DNA from 3 places in the Streptococcus sp. k-628 genome. Region 3 is predicted to be linked to each of the others. Evidence: predicted binding sites of a transcription regulator. Region 3 holds the regulator's gene; each other region holds the start of a gene.
The links. The regulator Rex, encoded in region 3, represses fermentation and respiration genes when NADH is low (regulators of the CRP and FNR family bind a similar motif). The targets are predictions, from matches to a motif close to TTGTGAANTANTTCACAA.
Positions count from the first base shown of each region.

Region 1: the regulator Rex is predicted to act here: its motif matches at 1,413-1,430, upstream of adhE (bifunctional acetaldehyde-CoA/alcohol dehydrogenase).
Region 2: the regulator Rex is predicted to act here: its motif matches at 3,139-3,156, upstream of HT730_RS00960 (iron-containing alcohol dehydrogenase).

Region 1 covers NZ_VMMZ01000028.1:26,169-30,464, reverse strand. The annotation lists gene adhE (bifunctional acetaldehyde-CoA/alcohol dehydrogenase) at 1-1,379, opposite strand, end outside; gene HT730_RS04120 (hypothetical protein) at 1,679-2,089, opposite strand; gene HT730_RS04115 (low molecular weight protein-tyrosine-phosphatase) at 2,076-2,519, opposite strand; gene yajC (preprotein translocase subunit YajC) at 2,566-2,865, opposite strand; gene tkt (transketolase) at 2,983-4,296, opposite strand, start outside.
Region 2 covers NZ_VMMZ01000008.1:25,326-29,621, reverse strand. The annotation lists gene HT730_RS00975 (glycoside hydrolase family 98 domain-containing protein) at 1-563, shown strand, start outside; gene HT730_RS00970 (class II aldolase/adducin family protein) at 578-1,306, shown strand; gene HT730_RS00965 (L-fucose isomerase) at 1,319-3,085, shown strand; gene HT730_RS00960 (iron-containing alcohol dehydrogenase) at 3,231-4,296, shown strand, end outside.
Region 3 covers NZ_VMMZ01000038.1:17,718-22,013, reverse strand. The annotation lists gene HT730_RS05200 (cysteine desulfurase family protein) at 1-900, shown strand, start outside; gene HT730_RS05195 (DUF1831 domain-containing protein) at 905-1,252, shown strand; gene HT730_RS05190 (DUF4649 family protein) at 1,260-1,475, shown strand; gene HT730_RS05185 (redox-sensing transcriptional repressor Rex) at 1,558-2,199, shown strand; gene HT730_RS05180 (gamma-glutamyl-gamma-aminobutyrate hydrolase family protein) at 2,217-2,906, shown strand; gene radC (DNA repair protein RadC) at 2,903-3,583, opposite strand; gene pcrA (DNA helicase PcrA) at 3,626-4,296, opposite strand, start outside.

The sequences.
Region 1 (4,296 bases), on a different contig from region 3:
ACTTTTTTGATATTCAAGAGGTTAATGGCACTAACGTTATCCCCAACTGAGTTGCGTCCGTAAGAACCACATCCAAGTGTCAATGATGGTAAGAAGGCATTGTAAACGTCCCCGATACCACCGAAAGTAGAAGGTGAGTTACAGATAACACGAATAGCTTTAACAGCTTTACCAAATTCTTTAGTCAATTCTTCGTCAGCTGTATGGATGGCTGCTGAGTGACCAAGACCGTTAAATTCAACCATTTGACGAGCCTTAATAATACCATCTTCACGGCTTTCAGATTTCAAAACTGCGATAACTGGTGATAATTTTTCACGAGTCAATGGCTCATTTTCACCAACTTCTTTACATTCAGCAGCAAGAATGTTTGTTCCTTCTGGAACTGTAAATCCTGCTTGTTCTGCAATCCAAGTTGCTGGTTTACCAACGATGTCAGCGTTCAATTTTGCACCAGCACAGTTTTTGCTGTTTGCTTTCACGCCAAAGCAGAATTCTTCAAGAAGAGCTTTTTCTTTCTTGTTTACAAAGTAAGTATGGTAAGATTTGAACTCTGCTACAAATTCATCGTAAATTTCTTTATCAATGATAACCGCTTGTTCAGATGCACAGACCATACCGTTATCAAATGATTTAGACATGACGATATCGTGTGCAGCTTGGCGAATGTTAGCTGATTTTTCAACATAAGCTGGAACGTTTCCAGCACCTACTCCAAGAGCTGGTTTACCACATGAGTACGCAGCCTTCACCATGGCGTTACCACCTGTTGCAAGAATTGTCGCAATACCTTCGTGGTTCATAAGCGCACTAGTTGCTTCCATAGATGGTTGAGTAATCCACTGTACACAGTTTTCAGGAGCACCAGCTGCGATAGCTGCATCGCGGACGATACGAGCTGCGTGAGCTGATGATTCTTGAGCTGATGGGTGGAAGGCAAAAACGATTGGATTACGTGTCTTCAATGAAATCAATGATTTGAAGATTGCTGTTGATGTTGGGTTTGTTGTAGGGGTAATACCACAAACAACACCAACTGGTTCAGCAATCAGGGTCAATCCTGTTACATCGTCTTCTTCGATAACGCCAACTGTCTTAGTGTGGCGCATGTTGTTTACTACGTGTTCACAAGCAAACAAGTTCTTAGTTGCTTTATCTTCAAATACACCACGTCCTGTTTCTTCAAAGGCATGTAAAGCCAATTCTCCGTGGGCATCCAAAGCTGCTACTGATGCTTTGGCAACGATGTAGTCAACCTGCTCTTGATCCAACTTACGCATTTCTTCAAGAGCAACTAGAGCTTTTTGCACCAATCCATCGACATGCTTTTCAGCAGCGAGTTTCTTTTCCTCTGGTGTCACAGTTTTTTTATCAGCCATATTTTCCTCCATAGCTTTCAAGGATTCAATCCTTTGTTAATTTTTTCACAAGTTTATTATAACGCATTATTTCAACTTTGTAAACAGTTTCATAAACATTTCACAAAGAATTTTTAGCACCTTGTGAAATGTTTGTTATTTTCTTTTCTTAGCAAGCTTTTTCTTTAAAGTTTGTGAAATTTATTTCAAATGTTTTTTTATTTCACAAACTTGCTTGGAAGAGGGACTTGGAAAGATAGGGATTTGCAGGTAAGCGCTTACTTAAACATTCTAACAATACCTCCTTTGATAAGGAGGCTTTATTTTTGTTGAAAAACGCCTTGTTTAAAAGTCCCTTCATAAACGACTTCTTGTTCTGTTGTTAGCTTCCCTTTCCCTTCAGCCTGACCATTTACAAAATCACCTTCGTAGGTCCAGCCTTCTTTAGATTGAAAGGTACCTTTTCCGTTGAAGGCTCCATTGTTGAAACCACCTGTATATTGGTCTCCATTTTGGAAGGTAATGGTTCCTTGGCCATTCATTTTACCACGTACAAGACTGCCGTCGTAAACAATCGTTCCATTATCAAGCTTTAGAACACCTTTTCTGGGAATATTTAGAAAAAAGACGAGTACAGCACAAAAAACAATGGTAACTACTGCTAAAAGCTCTAAACGTGGACGAGTCAGATACACTCGATACTTTTCGTAAAAATTCTTAAGATTTTCCACCTTCACTCTCCTTTTCTAAACGTTCTAGCCAAACTTGACAGCCCTCTTGAACACGTCGATAGGTTTCCTCAAAATCTCCTGTATACCAAGGATCTGGTACACTTTCAGATGCAAATGAGTAAATCTTATCTTGATAGTCTACTGGACACATCTGACGTAAGTCAGAAACATTCGAAGCATCCATGCCGATAATATAATCAAAGGCTTCAAAATCTTCCTTGTTAATCTGAAGCGACGTCTTGTTCTTGTCATAAGGAATCTCATACTCTTGAAAAATCCCTTGCGTCCCCTTATGAATCGGATTGCCATGTTCCCAAGAGGAAGTCGCTCGACTTTGGATTTCATAATTATCTGTCATTGATTTCATCACAAACTCGGCCATAGGGCTGCGGCAAATATTTCCCAGACAGACAAAGACTAATTTTTTCATCCCATTTCCTTTCTTTTATAGAAAAACGGGAGTTAGTGATCCCGTCTTATTTTTCAATTGCACCTTCGAGTGAAGCTGTTTCTTTAAGTGGTAATACTGTCTTGATAGCAGCTAGTTCAAAAGTCAAGTAAACCCCATCTACATCAAGAACAATTGTTTTCTTTTCTGTATCTACTTCATCGACTGTTCCATAAAGGCCCCCGATTGTAATAACTTCATAGCCTTTTTGTAATTTATTCAAGCTTTCCATACGCTTTTGTGCTTGTTTCTTTTGAGAGCGTTGCGTAAAGAACATCAAGCCCACCATAGCCACAAGAATGATTAAAAATGTATATTGTGATTCCATTATATTCTCCTTTGTCTTTTACATAGGACTACTATATCAAATTTCAGTTACTTTTACAAGATTGTACCTTACTTTTCTAGTAAGAAAAAACCAGAGCTTGCGCCCTGATTTTTAGAATTATTTCAAGTTTTGAACGACTTTTACAAGATTTTCTACAGTAAAGCCATATTCTGCCAATACTTTTGGTGCTGGGGCAGAGGCTCCAAAGGTATCAATACCGAGAACAGCACCATCGAGACCAACATATTTGTACCAGTTTTGAGTCGCACCCATTTCGACTGCAACACGACGGCGAACTGCATCTGGAAGAATTTCTTCCTTGTATGCTGCATCTTGTTTATCAAAGACATCTGTAGATGGCATGCTGACTACGCGGACTTTTTCGCCTTGACTAGCCAATTCTTTAGCAGCTGCGACAGCAAGATTGACCTCTGAACCTGTTGCAATCAAGATCGTATCAAAGTCTGCTGCATTTTCATAGACAACATAGGCACCTTTTGCAACCTTGTCGAAGTCTGTTCCCTCTTCAACAGTCAAGTTTTGACGTGTCAAGACAAGGGCAGTTGGTGTGTTTTCGCTTGTCACTGCAAGGTACCAAGCTGCTTGCGTTTCACGCGCATCTGCTGGGCGGAAAACATTCAGATTTGGCATAGCACGAAGACCTGCCAAGTGCTCAACTGGTTCGTGCGTTGGACCGTCTTCACCAACTGCGATTGAATCGTGGGTAAAGACATAAGTCACAGGAAGTCCTTGTAAGGCTGACAAGCGAACAGCTGCCTTCACATAGTCAGAGAAGACGAAGAAAGTTCCACCGTATACACGAAGTCCACCGTGAAGAGCCATCCCGTTCAAAATCGTTCCCATTGCAAATTCACGAACACCAAACTGAATGTTACGGTTCAAGCGATTAGCATCGTCTTGAAGTCCGTCAGTCTTGATATAAGTCATGTTTGAGTGAGCTAGGTCAGCTGATCCACCTAGGAAAGTTGGCAACTTAGCCGCTACAACGTTTAAGGCATCCTGACTCGAGTTACGAGTTGCTTGAGAGAAGCCATTTTCTAATGCTGGGAAGTCTGCTGGAGTCACTTCAACTGGGTCACGTCCATCGATGATGGCTTCTACTTCTGCTACCAGTTCTGGATGAGCCTCTTTATAATCAGCAACTAATTTTGTCCATGCTTCATAAGCTGATGCGCCACGGTCTGCAACATTTTCTTTGAAATCAGCATAAACTTGCTCTGGGATTTCAAATGGTTCATAGTCCCAACCGAGCTCTTGACGAGTTGCTGCAGTTTCATCTGCTCCAAGAGGGGCACCGTGTACAGCATTGGTTCCCTGTTTGTTTGGAGAACCGTATCCAATAACAGTCTTCACTTCAATCAAAGATGGCTTACCTGAAGCTTTAGCTGTTTCGATAGCAGCATGGATTGC
Region 2 (4,296 bases), on a different contig from region 3:
CTTCCCCAGAATTTAGCTCTACTCAGGCTAGAAAAGAATACTTGAATAAGCTGTATCCTACGAATTATGATGGAGATATCTTTGCTCAGAAATTAGATAATAGATGGTTTGTCTATAATTACAAGGTAAATGAGAATGTTAAACAGACTGGAAAATTAAAATTTAATTCTTTAGAAATGGATGTTGAATTTGAACCTCATACCTATGGTATTTTTGAGAGAATAAGTAATGGATTGAAAGTGAATTTAAATAATTTTAGAACAAATAAAGATTCACTATGGTCTAATGCTCAAGATGCAAATCAGGCAAGGAAACTACCACAATTGACCAAAAAAGGTGCGATTAAGTGGATTGATGAACATTATATCAAAGATACTCAGTTTGGAGAGAAAAGGGTTACAAAGATAGTATTAAGAGGTATAGATAAACTTCCTACTATTCATTCATTAACAGGAACAAATAATTCCTATGATCAGCCATCTCTCAATTTTGATCAGAAAAATCATACGGTTACTATTACCATTAACAGTAACGGAAATCTTGAATTCGAACTTCATTTTTAGAAAGGAGTGAGTTTATGTCTCAAGATGAAAAATTAATTCGTGAACAGATTTGTGATGTTTGTCATAAGATGTGGCAACTTGGTTGGGTTGCTGCAAACGATGGGAATGTATCTGTTCGATTAGATGAGGATACCATTATTGCAACTCCTACTGGCATCAGCAAAAGTTTTATTACTCCAGAAAAGCTGGTGAAGTTAAATCTCAAAGGAGAGATTTTAGAAGCAGAAGGTGATTACCGGCCTTCTAGTGAAATTAAAATGCACATTCGTTGTTACGAAGAACGTGAGGATGTCCGTGCGGTTGTTCACGCGCATCCACCGATTGCAACAGGATTTGCTCTTGCACATATTCCTTTAGATACTTATTCACTAATTGAGAGCGCGATTGTGGTTGGGGCAATTCCTATAACTCCATTTGGAGTTCCGTCTACAATGGAAGTGCCAGAAGCAATTACACCTTATTTACCAGATCATGATGTCATGCTATTAGAAAATCATGGAGCTCTGACTGTCGGAAGCGATGTCATTACAGCATACTACCGTATGGAAACTTTAGAATTAGTAGCAAAGACAACCTTCCATGGAAGAATGTTACTGTCTACAAAAGGTATTGAAGAACAAGAAATTGCTCGTCCTACTTTAGAACGTCTATTCTCAATGCGAGAAAATTATAAGGTTACAGGTCGTCACCCAGGCTACCGTAAATATAATGGCGATGGTAGTATGAAAGAAACAGAAAAATAAGAGGAAAGTATTATGATCCAACATCCACGTATTGGTATTCGTCCGACTATTGATGGTCGTCGTCAAGGTGTACGCGAATCACTTGAAGTGCAAACAATGAACATGGCTAAAAGTGTGGCAGATCTTATTTCAAGCACATTGAAATATCCAGATGGGGAACCTGTGGAATGCGTGATTTCTCCATCTACCATTGGTCGTGTTCCAGAGGCAGCAGCTTCACATGAGTTGTTTAAAAAATCAAATGTTTGCGCAACAATTACAGTTACACCATGCTGGTGTTATGGTAGTGAAACTATGGATATGTCTCCAGACATTCCTCATGCTATTTGGGGATTTAATGGGACAGAACGTCCAGGAGCTGTCTATCTTGCAGCTGTACTAGCTTCACATGCTCAAAAAGGGATTCCAGCCTTTGGGATTTATGGTAGAGATGTTCAAGAAGCTAGTGATACAGATATTCCAGAAGATGTCAAAGAAAAACTTTTACGTTATGCGCGTGCAGCTCTTGCAACTGGCTTGATGCGAGACACTGCTTACCTATCAATGGGTAGTGTATCAATGGGTATTGGTGGTTCTATTGTGAATCCAGATTTCTTCCAAGAATACCTAGGAATGAGAAATGAATCTGTAGATATGACGGAATTTACACGCCGTATTGACCGTGGTATTTATGACCCAGAAGAGTTCGAACGTGCTATGGTTTGGGTAAAAGAACATATTAAAGAAGGTGTTGATCGCAATCGTGAAGATTTGATTCTTTCTAAAGAAGAAAAAGAAAAACAATGGGAATTTGTTGTAAAAATGTTCATGATTGGTCGAGATCTTATGCAGGGGAATCCTCGTTTAGCAGAGCTTGGTTTTGAGGAAGAAGCAGTTGGTCACCATGCTTTAGTAGCTGGTTTTCAAGGTCAACGTCAGTGGACAGACCATTTTCCAAATGGAGATTTTATGGAAACTTTTCTCAATACTCAGTTTGACTGGAATGGTATTCGAAAACCATTTGTATTTGCGACAGAGAATGATTCACTAAATGGTGTGTCTATGCTCTTTAATTACTTATTGACGAATACCCCACAAATCTTTGCTGACGTGCGTACTTATTGGAGTCCAGAGGCTGTTAAACGTGTAACGGGACATGCTTTAGAGGGGCGTGCTGCAGCTGGATTCTTACATCTAATCAACTCAGGTTCTTGTACATTGGATGGTACAGGTCAAGCTACTCGAGATGGCAAACCTGTTATGAAACCATTCTGGGAGTTGGAAGAAAGTGAAGTGCAGGCTATGCTTGAAAACACAGACTTCCCACCAGCAAACCGCGAATACTTCCGTGGAGGAGGATTCTCAACTCGCTTCTTGACGAAGGGGGATATGCCAGTAACAATGGTACGTCTCAATCTTCTAAAAGGGGTTGGTCCAGTGCTACAAATTGCAGAAGGTTACACACTTGAACTTCCTGAAGATGTTCACCATACTTTAGATAATCGTACAGATCCAGGATGGCCAACTACTTGGTTTGCTCCACGTTTGACAGGAAAAGGTGCATTCAAGTCTGTCTATGACGTCATGAATAATTGGGGAGCTAATCACGGAGCGATAACATATGGACACATTGGTGCAGACTTGATTACCTTGGCTTCTATGTTGAGAATTCCTGTCAATATGCATAATGTACCTGAGGAAGATATCTTTAGACCTAAAAATTGGTCCTTATTTGGAACAGATGATCTAGAATCAGCAGACTATCGTGCATGTCAGTTGTTGGGGCCACTACATAAATAAAATTTGTTTATATAGGAGGTGAACTTACGTCCCTCCTATCCTTTTAAAAACATTTGTTAGATATTTCACAAATAATTGAAAACGAATACAAAAAGTAATATAATGATGTTAAATATATAGCGCGAAGGCGCAGGAGGAAAATTATATGGCTACATTTTATGTTCCGGCAGTCAACCTTATTGGTAAAGGTGTTGTAAATGAAGTGGGTCCTTATATCAAGGAACTTGGCTATAAAAAGGCACTTTTGGTGACAGATAAGTACATCGAAGGCAGTGACATTTTGCCTAAGGTTTTAAAACCGCTAGATACAGAAGGAATCGAATATGTCATCTTTAGCGATGTAGAGCCAAACCCTACTTGTAAGAATGTCACAGATGGGGTAGCTGCTTTGCAAGAACATGGCTGTGACTTTATCATCAGTCTTGGTGGGGGTTCTCCACAGGATGCAGCTAGTTGTATTTCTATCATAGCTACAAATGGTGGGAAACCACAGGATTATGAAGGGCTTCATAAGTCTGCTAAAAAAGGCTTGCCAGTTGTGGCTATCAATACAACGGCAGGAACTTCTGCAGAAATTACTATTAATTATGTGATTACTGATGAAGAACGCAAGGTTAAGATGGTAATGGTTGATAAGAATAGCCTTGCTCTTATCTCTGTTAATGACCCTGAACTCATGCTTTCCAAACCTCAAGCTTTGACTGCAGCGACAGGTATGGATGCTCTGACTCACGCTGTTGAAGCTTTGGTAACACCTGGTGCTTATGATGTAACCAAGAAACTGTCTATTGGTGCTATTGAGCTTATCAAGGAATATCTTCCTCGTGCCGTAGCAAACGGACACGATATTGAAGCGCGTGAAGGTATGGTCAATGCTATTTTCCTTGGTGGTATGAGCTTTAATAATGCTGGTCTTGGTTATGTTCACTCAATGGCTCACCAACTCGGTGCAGTATATAATTTGCCACACGGTGTTTGCTGTGCTATGTTGCTACCAGTTATAGAACGTGAAAATGCTAAACGTGTACCAGAAGCTTTTCGCAATGTTGCTAAAGCCTTGGGACTTCATGTAGAAGGTAAATCAGATCAAGAATGTGCCGATTATGCAATTGCTGAGATTGAGAAGCTTTCTGAGACAGTAGGTATTCCTAAGAAATTGACTGAACTTGGTATTGAAGAAAAAGATTTCGACTTTGAATACCTTTCTAAGA
Region 3 (4,296 bases):
AACAATACTGCCATCATTGGCTACTGCCTTCGTCATCAAGAACAAGGAAAACATATCATCACAACTGCCATTGAGCACCATGCTGTCCTTGAAACAATTGATTACTTGGTTCAACACTTTGGGTTTGAAGCAACCATTATCCAGCCAGAAAATCAAGAAATCACAGCCCAGCAAATTCAAAAGGCTTTACGTGATGATACGATTTTGGTTTCTACCATGTTTGCTAATAATGAGACAGGAAACCTACTACCCATTGCTGAAATTGGCCAAATACTCAAGCAACACCCAGCTGCCTATCATGTCGATGCAGTTCAGGCTATTGGTAAAATCCCTATACACCCAGAAGAATTGGGCATTGATTTTCTCACTGCTTCTGCCCACAAGTTCCATGGTCCTAAGGGAATCGGCTTTCTCTACGCGTCTAGCATGGATTTTGATTCCTATCTACATGGCGGAGACCAAGAACAGAAAAAACGTGCAGGAACTGAAAATTTAGCTGCCATCATAGGCATGGTTGCAGCCCTAAAAGAAGACCTAGAAAAACAAGAAGAACATTTTCAACATGTACAAAATCTAGAAACTGCCTTTCTGGCAGAGCTAGAAGGAATTCAGTATTACGTGAATAGAGGAGAACATCATCTCCCTTATGTTCTCAATATTGGATTTCCTGGTCAGAAAAATGACCTCTTACTCCTTCGGCTAGATTTAGCTGGAATTTCAATCTCTACTGGCTCAGCCTGTACGGCAGGCATTGTCCAATCCAGCCATGTTCTTGAAGCCATGTACGGGGCAAATTCAGAACGTCTGAAGGAATCCGTTCGTATCAGTTTGTCGCCACAAAATACTGTTGAAGATCTACAAACCCTCGCAAAAACCTTAAAAGAAATTATCGGAGGTTAGCCATATGGCATTTGAAAAAACCATTCAATTAAAAAATTGTCGTTACGACTATACTCTTAGCCCTTCTGTAAAAAAATTCACCCTCAAAGACAACACATTTTTTGAGACAAAAGTTGGTAACTATGAACTGACTCACCTACTTGAAAAGGTACCAAACAGCGGTGAGGGCTTCCAACTCAAAATCATTATCAATAAAGAACTAACAGGAGCTAAAATCAATATCACTGACAAGTTTGGTCTTCGTCTGGTTGATATTTTCAAATCAGAAGACCACCACATTCATCAGGAAAAATTCTACTTCCTCATGGATAGCTTAGTAGAACGTGGTGTCTTTACAAAATCTGAAAGATAGGTCCCATATGTTTGAACTGACCTATAAAGACAGCTATCATGTAGAGCGGACTCTCAAGTATGAAGATTATGAGGCACTCATGCTGGCTTTGTCAGGATGTGTGACCCTGCCAGATACACTTTATGTAACTTCTCTGACTTTTAATGGCCAGAAAGTTTATCAGGGTCTGGTCGGAGACCTCTACCGTTTTCTATCACATGCAGATTTTTTACATCAAAACTAAGATTTTTCTTAGTTTTTTCTTGTTTTTGTTGATTTTTTCACAATGTTTCTATAAAATAGAAGAATAGAAAGGTTGTGATTTTGTGAAAGATAAACAGTCTGCTATTCCAAAGGCTACAGCGAAAAGACTCTCTCTCTACTATCGAATTTTTAAGAGATTTCATGCAGAAAAGATTGAACGTGCCAACTCTAAACAAATTGCAGAGGCTATCGGTATTGATTCAGCGACCGTACGTCGTGATTTTTCCTATTTTGGTGAACTAGGTCGTCGTGGTTTTGGCTATGATGTCAAAAAACTAATGACATTTTTTGCCGATTTGCTTAATGATAACTCCATCACCAATGTCATGCTGGTTGGTATTGGAAATATGGGCCATGCCCTTCTCCACTACCGCTTTCATGAGCGTAACAAGATGAAGATTATCATGGCCTTTGACCTGGATGACCATCCTGAAGTCGGTAGCCAAACTCCTGATGGGATTCCCATTTACGGAATTTCTCAAATCAAGGATAAAATCAAGGATGCTGATGTCAAAACTGCTATCCTGACCGTTCCCAGCGTCAAGTCACAAGAGGTTGCCAATCTCTTGGTGGATGCTGGCGTGAAAGGAATTCTCAGTTTTTCACCAGTCCATCTGCATTTACCAAAGGACGTGGTCGTTCAGTATGTCGATTTGACAAGTGAACTCCAAACCCTCCTCTATTTCATGAGAAAAGAGGATTAGAAAGCGAAAATCATTTTATGAAAAAACCAGTTATAGGGATTACAGGAAACGAAAAAACTCATCCAGATGATGACATCATGATGAGCTACGCAGCAAAAGGCTTTGTTGAAGGCGTTAAAGACGCTGGAGGGATTCCCATCATCCTACCGATTGGTGATCAAGAAATGGCCTGCCACTATATCAGTATGATTGACAAGCTCATCTTGACAGGTGGGCAAAATGTTGATCCAAAATTCTATGGTGAACCAAAAACTATTGATAGCGATGACTACCACCTTCAAAGAGATATATTCGAACTAGCCCTCATCAAGGAAGCTATCAAACAGCAAAAGCCGATTTTCTCTGTCTGTCGTGGGACTCAGCTTTTTAACGTTGCCATGGGTGGAACTTTGTACCAAGATATAGAAGACCACTGGCAGGATTGTTCTGCCGAATACACAACTCAACGCTTGGTGACAGAACCAAATACTGTTCTTCGAGAAATCTATGGAGAAATCTCCCATATCAACTCCTTCCACCACCAGAGCATCAAGGATTTAGCACCAAATTTAAAGATTGCGGCTCATGATCCTAAAGATGGTATTATAGAAGCTGTTATGAGTACGGATGATGTCGCCTTTCTCGGTGTCCAATGGCATCCAGAGTTTCTTTTTGAAAATCGTCCCAAAGATAAAAACCTCTTTGACTATGTCGTTAATGAACTTTAGATTAAATCTGTTTTTTCACGGTAACTAAAGTAACTAGAATATGAGACAATCAAATGGTCCAAGAGGACAATTCCCATCAGGTCGCAGGCTTCTTTGACAAGTTTAGTAACATGATCATCATTTCGGCTAGGCGCTACCGCTCCTGAAGGATGATTGTGAACCAAGATGAGTGAAGTCGCCATATGCTTGATAGCATAGTGAAGAATCTCTCGTGGTTCAGCAATACTACGAGTTGCAGAACCGATAAAAATGGTCTGTTGATGGATGATTTGATTTTGAGTATTGAGATAGAGCGCCACCAAGTGCTCTTGTTTTTTATGTCCCAACTCCTGCTGCATCTTCTTGGCCAGCTTTTGACTGCTAAGAATACTTTCCATTTCAAGGGTCTCATGTTTGTGAATACGATGACCCAGCTCAATCATAGCTTGTAATTCTATGGCTTTAACACGACCAATACCAGACAGACTCTGCAACTCCTGCAGGGTCATTTTTTTCAAATCAGTTAGGCTTGAAAGATTGCTCAAGACTTTCTGGGCAATTTCAAAAACGCTAGCTTGACGTGTTCCTGTCCTGAGTAAAATAGCTAGCAACTCTTGATTACTGAGCGCTTCTACTCCTTCCTTGGCCAGTCTTTCTCTTGGTAATAGTGAATCTTCTTGGAATGAAATACTGTACATAAAAATCCTCCTCACTTTATTATTCGTGAGAAGGATAAAAAATTAGATTTTTTTCTCAATTGGAGCTACACTAGCTAAAAGTTTTTTCAGGCCAACTTCTGGGAAATTAATCTTTAATTCCTGCGTAGCACCGCTACCTGAAACTTCCAGAACAGTTCCCTCTCCCCATTTCTTGTGGAGGGCAATATCACCAATGGACCAATTTGTCTCACTAGACGCTGATTTTGCGCCAGCTGCAAATTGACCAAATGGGAGACCGCCTGATTGGATAGTTCTTGGGGCAGCACTACGTTTACGGTCTTGAAGTGCTTGCGCAAGACTCATACCTTGACCGAAGGCAAGACCACCACTGCTATATGATGCCTTAAAGCTTGTATTTGCTGGACGAGCCAAACCTTGATACTCAAGTAAGTCTGAACTGATTTCGTTAATAAAACGAGTCGGACGGTTGTAGTTGGTACGACCGAAAAGCAGGCGCGAGTTGGCATTGGTCAGATAGAGAATTTTCTCTGCACGCGTAATTCCCACATAGGCCAGACGGCGTTCTTCTTCTAATTCATCTTGATCTTCAGCCGCACGACTAAGCGGAAAGACATTTTCTTCCATCCCAATCAAGAAGACAACTGGAAACTCTAGACCTTTGGCAGCATGCAGAGTCATCAGGGTCACTTCTGATGTCTCCTGACTGCCTGAATCTGTGTCGGCAATCAAGG